DNA from 2 places in the Tindallia californiensis genome. Region 2 is predicted to be linked to the other one. Evidence: riboswitches for the same ligand, from Rfam matches in the RefSeq annotation. Region 2 holds a riboswitch; the other holds the start of a gene.
What was found. A riboswitch is a leader RNA that binds a small molecule or an ion and turns the genes downstream of it on or off. The one in region 2 is predicted to bind glycine.
Positions count from the first base shown of each region.

Region 1: another riboswitch for glycine. It lies ahead of BLV55_RS11445 (GrdX family protein); the one in region 2 lies ahead of gcvT (glycine cleavage system aminomethyltransferase GcvT).

Region 1 covers NZ_FNPV01000008.1:60,598-64,020, forward strand. Annotated here, with positions in the region: gene grdB (glycine reductase complex selenoprotein B) at 1-380, opposite strand, end outside; gene BLV55_RS11440 (glycine/sarcosine/betaine reductase component B subunit) at 466-1,752, opposite strand; gene BLV55_RS11445 (GrdX family protein) at 1,853-2,263, opposite strand; glycine riboswitch at 2,363-2,447, opposite strand; glycine riboswitch at 2,451-2,553, opposite strand; gene BLV55_RS11455 (FAD binding domain-containing protein) at 3,027-3,423, shown strand, end outside.
Region 2 covers NZ_FNPV01000004.1:238,771-242,193, forward strand. Annotated here, with positions in the region: gene BLV55_RS07075 (ABC transporter ATP-binding protein) at 1-1,586, opposite strand, end outside; glycine riboswitch at 1,773-1,872, shown strand; glycine riboswitch at 1,876-1,972, shown strand; gene gcvT (glycine cleavage system aminomethyltransferase GcvT) at 2,081-3,193, shown strand; gene gcvH (glycine cleavage system protein GcvH) at 3,263-3,423, shown strand, end outside.

The sequences.
Region 1 (3,423 bases), on a different contig from region 2:
AGATCCGCACCTGGATTTTCTTTATACATTCCTGTTAATACCGGAATTTTTAGTTCTTCCTGCACTAACCAGGCAACAGTTGCGCAAGCAACTCCGTAACGGCCGGCATTAAAGGCAGGACCAGCAATAAACATGTCCGGCTCGTAAGGCTTAATCATTTCCAGTATTTTTTGCTTTGATGTTTCTGGATTCTCATTAAAGTAAGAATCTCCACATATAATGGTCGCTACAATTTCTGCATCCTCTCCAAAAGCTGTGTTAAATGCCATCCCAGGCCCTACTACGCCTTCTCTCAGCTCTGGTGGAATATCTGCTTTTTCTTCGCCACCAATTCCAGCAAAGAATTGATTCACATAATGAACAATTCGCTTTTTAGCCATTTCAACCTTCCTTTCTTTTTTTACCTCAGGTATTTATTCCTGCAGATTTTTTATCCTTTAGCTATTCTTTAGCTTATGATTTTCTTTAATAGGCAGCGGCTGACAGGTGTCCAAATCCTAATTCATTGGTGGCTCCTGTAATCGCCTGAATTTCTACTTCAATGGAACCGTCGTCTCTTAAACTTCCATCAAAGCCACCTGCAATAGAATCAACGTAAGCGGTCGTTCCGATCAGTCGGTTCATATCTGGCAGTACAATGGTTTCGTTGGCATTTCCATTTGTAACAACGGCGTTGGCTTTCGGGTCAGCATCTGCTAAAGATTGACTAGCTCCGTCCCGACCGGCATATTCATCTGTTACAATAACCGTTTTAATGCCTTTTTCTTCAATTTTTCGGCAGTTCATAATTAAGTCAGTATCTGGATTTCCGAAACCTTCTTGAGTAACAATGGCTCCGTCCAGCCCCATAAATTCACATAGTTTTGCGGTCCAGTTGGAAGAACGCTCTTTATCAGCCAAGGTAACATTTTCGTTGGTGATAATAACTCCCAGAAAGTTTATTGTTTTTCCGTGCTCTTCGTATAAGTCTTCGATTACCGGGTTATTCAAATGCACATAGGTTGGGTTTTTATCGCAAGCAGATACGCAGTTTCCACTAACAATGGCACCATCCATAATTTCTGTTGGATACATTACGGTTGGAACCAGCTTTTTTGCATCCACGCCGTAAACATAGGTATCATGCAGTAGTCCTTGAGTTTGCAACATATATACATAACCAACCCGAGGCAGGTCCGGATGTAGTTCGGCTGCTTCTCTAGGTGCCAGTGTTTCATAAGTTTTCACTTCATCTGGTTCTATATTTTTGATCACTTCACCTATAAAAGCGGCTGCTTTCAAGCCAATGGTTCTTAAAGCAGCTTCATGTTCGTGGGCTTTAATACCTGGTTTTGGCTCTGCTGTAATAACAATATTATGGGTTTTTGAGAAAGGTGTGTATTCTGCTCCAGGTCCAGACATATCAATAATGCCTTCCTGGAAACCAACTACCTTACCAGCTGTCACCACCGCTACATTTTTCATCGCATGGGTTCGTCCATTACCTACAGTGTGTACCTTCCCTAACATGCCAGGAAAGATAGAGCCATGTCCTTTTACTTTAACCCTTGGCTCAATCACGTCTTTTACCGGAGTAATACGTACAGATTCGCCTGGATGAGCTAAGTCTACCCGCATTTTCCATAGGTGTTCTTCGCCTCCAATAGCCTCCAGTAACTCTCTGTGGTCAACGACCAGAATGCGCCCGTCCACATGGGTTTTATCCCCAAACTGAACGTCTTCGATAAAGATTTTTCCTAACTCCAGCTTCATTTTTTTCTCTCCTTTCTTTTCTCTTCCTTCTACAAATTACATACAATGCTATCTGATAAAACATTTTTGCTTTTTTAGTCTGATGCTTTCCCTCTATTCTTTACTCTCTAATCTCATCCTGTTTTTCTTTGCTTCCCCGATCCATCACCGGCTTTATTAAATCCAGATCTATCAGTTGGAGATCCGGTAAATCTTCATCTCGATAGGTCCGCAATGAATTTAATTTCCCGTCCTTCCCCTTAAAGGAGTTCAGTAAGGAAAAGACCTGTTCCAAGGTTTGTAATGACGTCATATGAAGCGAATCAGCCCAGTCAGATATTACCACGGTGCGATAAGGAGTTTCATAGGGCTTAATGCTGCCTACCAGGGGATGGGATATGATCTGATGACCGGTATGAACCAGATCCCGTACTTTTCGCAACACAGCTTCGTAATCTCCTTCTACCCAAAGTAGGGGTATCAGACTTCCCTCCAACTCTTTTTTCACCATTGGATTATTAGTTACTACCATCCTATCACCGCCAGGGATAAATTATTTCATTCACGTGAAACGATTCATGATCACCAGTTCGAAAAAACAAAAAGAGCAAACAAGACACTGTCCTGTTTGCTCTGTATTGGTACCTGAGAGTTTCTCCCTGTTGATCAGCAATCTTCAACAAGACTTGCTCCTTCGGTGCTTTCGCTTTCCAGAGATCTGTCCGCATGCGGTCTTTTTGCCTGAGAAATTCACTAACGCTGTTCGGCGGTTAGCTTTTACCTTCGGCGGCCCATCATCGGACTCTCTCCCACATACATCATCCAGTATTTTTATGAAGTTATCAAGAAAGTTTCACACTGACATCGATCTTTGTAATCATTGTATAACGTTTTCCTATAAAAATCAATCTTTTTTTGATAATAAATTAACAAAATTTCAAAGTGCGCTATTCAGCCCCAGGCAAGCTTTGTCGCTCTTCCAACCGAATATCAGTAATCACAAACAGGATGCTTAGTTTCTGCTGCGATCTTGTCTGGATCTCTGCCATGACTACCAATGCTTGGACATAAGCATCCTCTTTTTTGAAAAACAAGAAGCCTAAAGGCGCCTGTTTTGAACCTTCCAATCAACACATTACAATTAGTAAGGAAAAAACGCTCATAATTTTGTGTAAAAGCACTAATGTCATTTTCTTTAGAGTATTGTGAAATAATGGTAAAATTAAGATGTAAGCAATCGAAAAATAGCAGTGTCAGAAGATGAATGCAACGTAATATTAAAAGGAGGTTTTTTAATGATAAGTAAGTTCAATTATTCAAAACCCCAGACAACGCAAGAAGCCATCGATTTTTTATCAGCTAATCCGGGGACTAAAATCTTGGCCGGCGGTACAGATCTTATGATATCGCTTCGAAGGAACGTAGAGATGGTGGATAACATTTTAGATGTCAAAGGAATTGAAGAACTTCATCGATTTGACTATAAAAATGGTGAAGGTCTTTATATCGGAGCCACTGTATTAGTCAATGAATTAGCTGAGTCTGATACTGTGATTGAAAAATATCCTGCACTTTCACAAGCTGCAGGCTCTTTAGCTTCCTATCAATTGAGAAACAGAGCAACCCTTGTGGGCAATATTTGCAATGCATCGCCTGGAGCAGATCTTTCATCCCCTCTTCTCACTTATCAGG
Region 2 (3,423 bases):
TGGATGGTGGAAAGACGGTGGGCAATTGTAATAGTAGTTCGATCTTGCATAAGCACAGCAATAGTATCCATAATTGCCGAATCGGTAATACTATCAATATTAGAAGTGGGTTCATCGAGAATCAATACTTCTGGTTTTTTTAGCAATACTCTGGCTAAAGCTAACCGTTGAGCCTGACCACCGGAAAGGAACACTCCTCTTTCGCCGATCTGGCTTTTATAACCAGAGGGCAAGGACTGAATAAAAGAATCCAGTTGTGCTTCCTTGGCAGCTTGCTGTACTTCTTGAAAAGTAGCTGTTGGTGAACCTAAGCGCAGGTTGTCTTCAATGCTTCCGTTAAATAAAAAAGGATCTTGCATCACAAAACCTATTTTTGTCCGTAAGCTGCTAAGGGAATAATGAGAAATAGGAATATCGTCGATGAATAGGGTGCCCTTTGTAGGCTGATAGAATCGCATCAGCAAGTGGACTAAGGTCGTTTTGCCAGCACCGGAAGGGCCTATCAAAGCGATAGATTCGCCAGGAAAAATTTGTAGATTGATATCAGATAAAACCAGTTGATCCTTGTAAGCAAACGAAATATGGTTAAGGACTATGGATTGTTGAATGGTTTTGAAATTTCGGGCATTCGGAATATCGGTTAGTGAATCCTTTTGATTGAGAAGGTCGAAGATTCTGCTGGCGGCCGCGTCACTCTGGCTAAACAAATTGAGAAGAAATCCGGTTTGGCGGATGGGGCGACGCAACATATTGATGTAAGCCAAAAAAGCGACGAGAGTTCCGGTACTGATCTGACCCATGGAGGCTAACCAACCTCCCATTAACAATACAATACCTGTAAAAAAGCCAATCAAAGTTTCGGCATAAGGCATCCAAAAGGCACTGATCTTGTTGGCTGCTAAGGTATGGTTAAGCACTTTTTCGTTTTCCTCTGTAAACTGGCTATGCTGATAGCCTTCATTTCCAAAACTTTTAATAACCTCAATTCCCGATAGATTTTCCTGAGCCTGAGAAGATAAGATGCCAGTATGTTTTCGTATCTTTTGAAAAGCAGGACGGACTCTACGGGCATAAACAAACATGGCGTGGGTCATAGGAGGGATCAAAAATAAAAAAAGGATGCCCATTAGATAATTCCAATAAAGCAAGGTAATGAAGATCCAAATGAGAATCAGCGCATTTGTGAACACTTTCAGCAAGCCAAAGCTGATAAAGCGGTTTAAAGTGTCCGCATCTGAAACAATTCGTGACATTAAGTCTCCTGTCCTGGTTTTATCATAAAAAGAAAAAGACAGCTGGTTTATATGATGGAAAACTTGGTTTCTTATGGAGTAAATGATCTTTTGGCCGATGTACTCACTGAATACTTGCTGAATAAAACTTAGAATACCTTCTGTAAGGGATACCAAAAGAATTCCAAAAGCAAGCCAAGGCAACCAATTGGCATTGCCACTGGGCAGCACTTCGTCAATAGCGTATTGCATTATCCAGGGAGGTACGGTGGTTAAAAATGAAATGATCATCAAAAGAAAAAAGATAATCATTAACGGCCAACGGTAAGGCTTAAGAAAGGGTAGCAGTTTCATAGAAAACTTCTCCTGACTAAAAATAAAATAGGGATGATGATTATTGATTATACACTCAGTTAAGGGAAATGACAAAATCAATTTAGAGAAAGAATTCTAAATTATTTAAGAATAAACATTGAAATAAAGTCTTAACCGAGATACAATGAAATTGATTAAAGAAATGTTAAAAACATATATATTCGGATGAGGATAGCGAGAGAGTCCGTTAAGGAGCCGAAGGAGCAATATGTAGAGCTGGGATTTCTACATAGAAACTTTCAGGAAAAAGGATCGCTATAGGACGAAACTCTGGAAAGATCCGCAAGGACGCCGAAGGTGCAATGCAGCCAGGTGTTTCAAAAATAAATAACCTGGAAGCAGAATCTCTCAGGCTTACGACAGAGGGCATGCAATTATCAATCCTTATTGGTACTTGTGTGTCTTTTTGATGTGAGATAAGCAAAATGTTGGGTAGTTATAACAAGGAGGCTAGCAAAGGAAGGAGGAGCAATATGACAGAAGAAAAACGAACACCACTTTATCAGTGGCATGATGCCAATGGAGGTAAAATGGTGGAGTATGCAGGATGGCAGATGCCTGTTCAGTATGAAGGGCTGATGTCAGAACACCACGCCGTCAGACAAAAGGCAGGTATGTTTGATGTATCCCACATGGGAGAAGTAAGGGTGAAAGGAAAGGAAGCCCTGTCCTTTATTCAGCATTTGCTAACAAATGACTTCTCTTCGATGAAAGATGGTGAAATACTGTATACCTTTATGTGCTATCCCGAAGGTGGGGTAGTGGATGATTTGCTCGTATATCGATTTGCTCAGGATGAGTATCTGCTTGTTATTAATGCTGGGAATGTTCAAAAGGATCTGGATTGGATCAATGAGAAAGCTCAAAAATTCGAAGTGGATGTTATTGATGAATCAGATAGGACAGCAGAACTTGCTATCCAGGGGCCGCTGGCAGAGGAAATTACTCAAAGGGTTACGGACCAGAACCTATCTGAAATTAAATTTTTCAACTTTAAGGATCATGTAACAATTGCTGGTGTTAAGTGTCTTATCTCCAGAACTGGTTATACCGGCGAAGATGGTTTTGAAATATATACAAAATGGGATGAGTTAGAAACCGTATGGAAAGCTTTGATGAAGGCTGGTGAGGACGAAGGTATCCAACCTGCAGGGCTAGGTTGTAGAGATACATTGCGCTTTGAGGCAGGACTTCCGTTGTATGGGCATGAAATATCGAAAGATATTTCACCAGTTGAAGCAGGATATGGTTTTTTTGTTAAGTTAAAGAAAGATGATTTTATTGGATTAGAAGCTCTTAAAAAACAAAAGGAAGCAGGGATTCCCAGAAAGCTAGTAGGCTTTGAAATGCTTGGCAAAGGGATTCCGAGAAGTGAATATGATGTTTTATTAGAAGGTGAAAAGATAGGATTTGTGACAACGGGTTATGTATCACCAACATTAAATAAAAACGTTGGTTTGGCGTTAGTAGATCGAAAAACCATAGAAGGACAAGAACAAATAACGATTCAAATACGAAAAAAACAGGTGGAAGCAAAATTAATACCGACCCCTTTTTACAGAAAGAATACAAAATCTAAAGGTTAATTGGAATGGCGAAAGAACTAACTAGAGTTTCATGTAATGATTATAAATGAATATAAGGGAGGAATAACAATGAGAGAAATGGAAAAGTTATTATTTACCAGTGAGCATGAATGGGTGGATGTTCAGGGAGACGAAATGTATATGGGCATTACAGACTTTGCATCCAAAGCCTTAGGAGACATTGTATTTGTTGAATTACCAGAAGTTGATGAAACATATGTAAAAGGCGA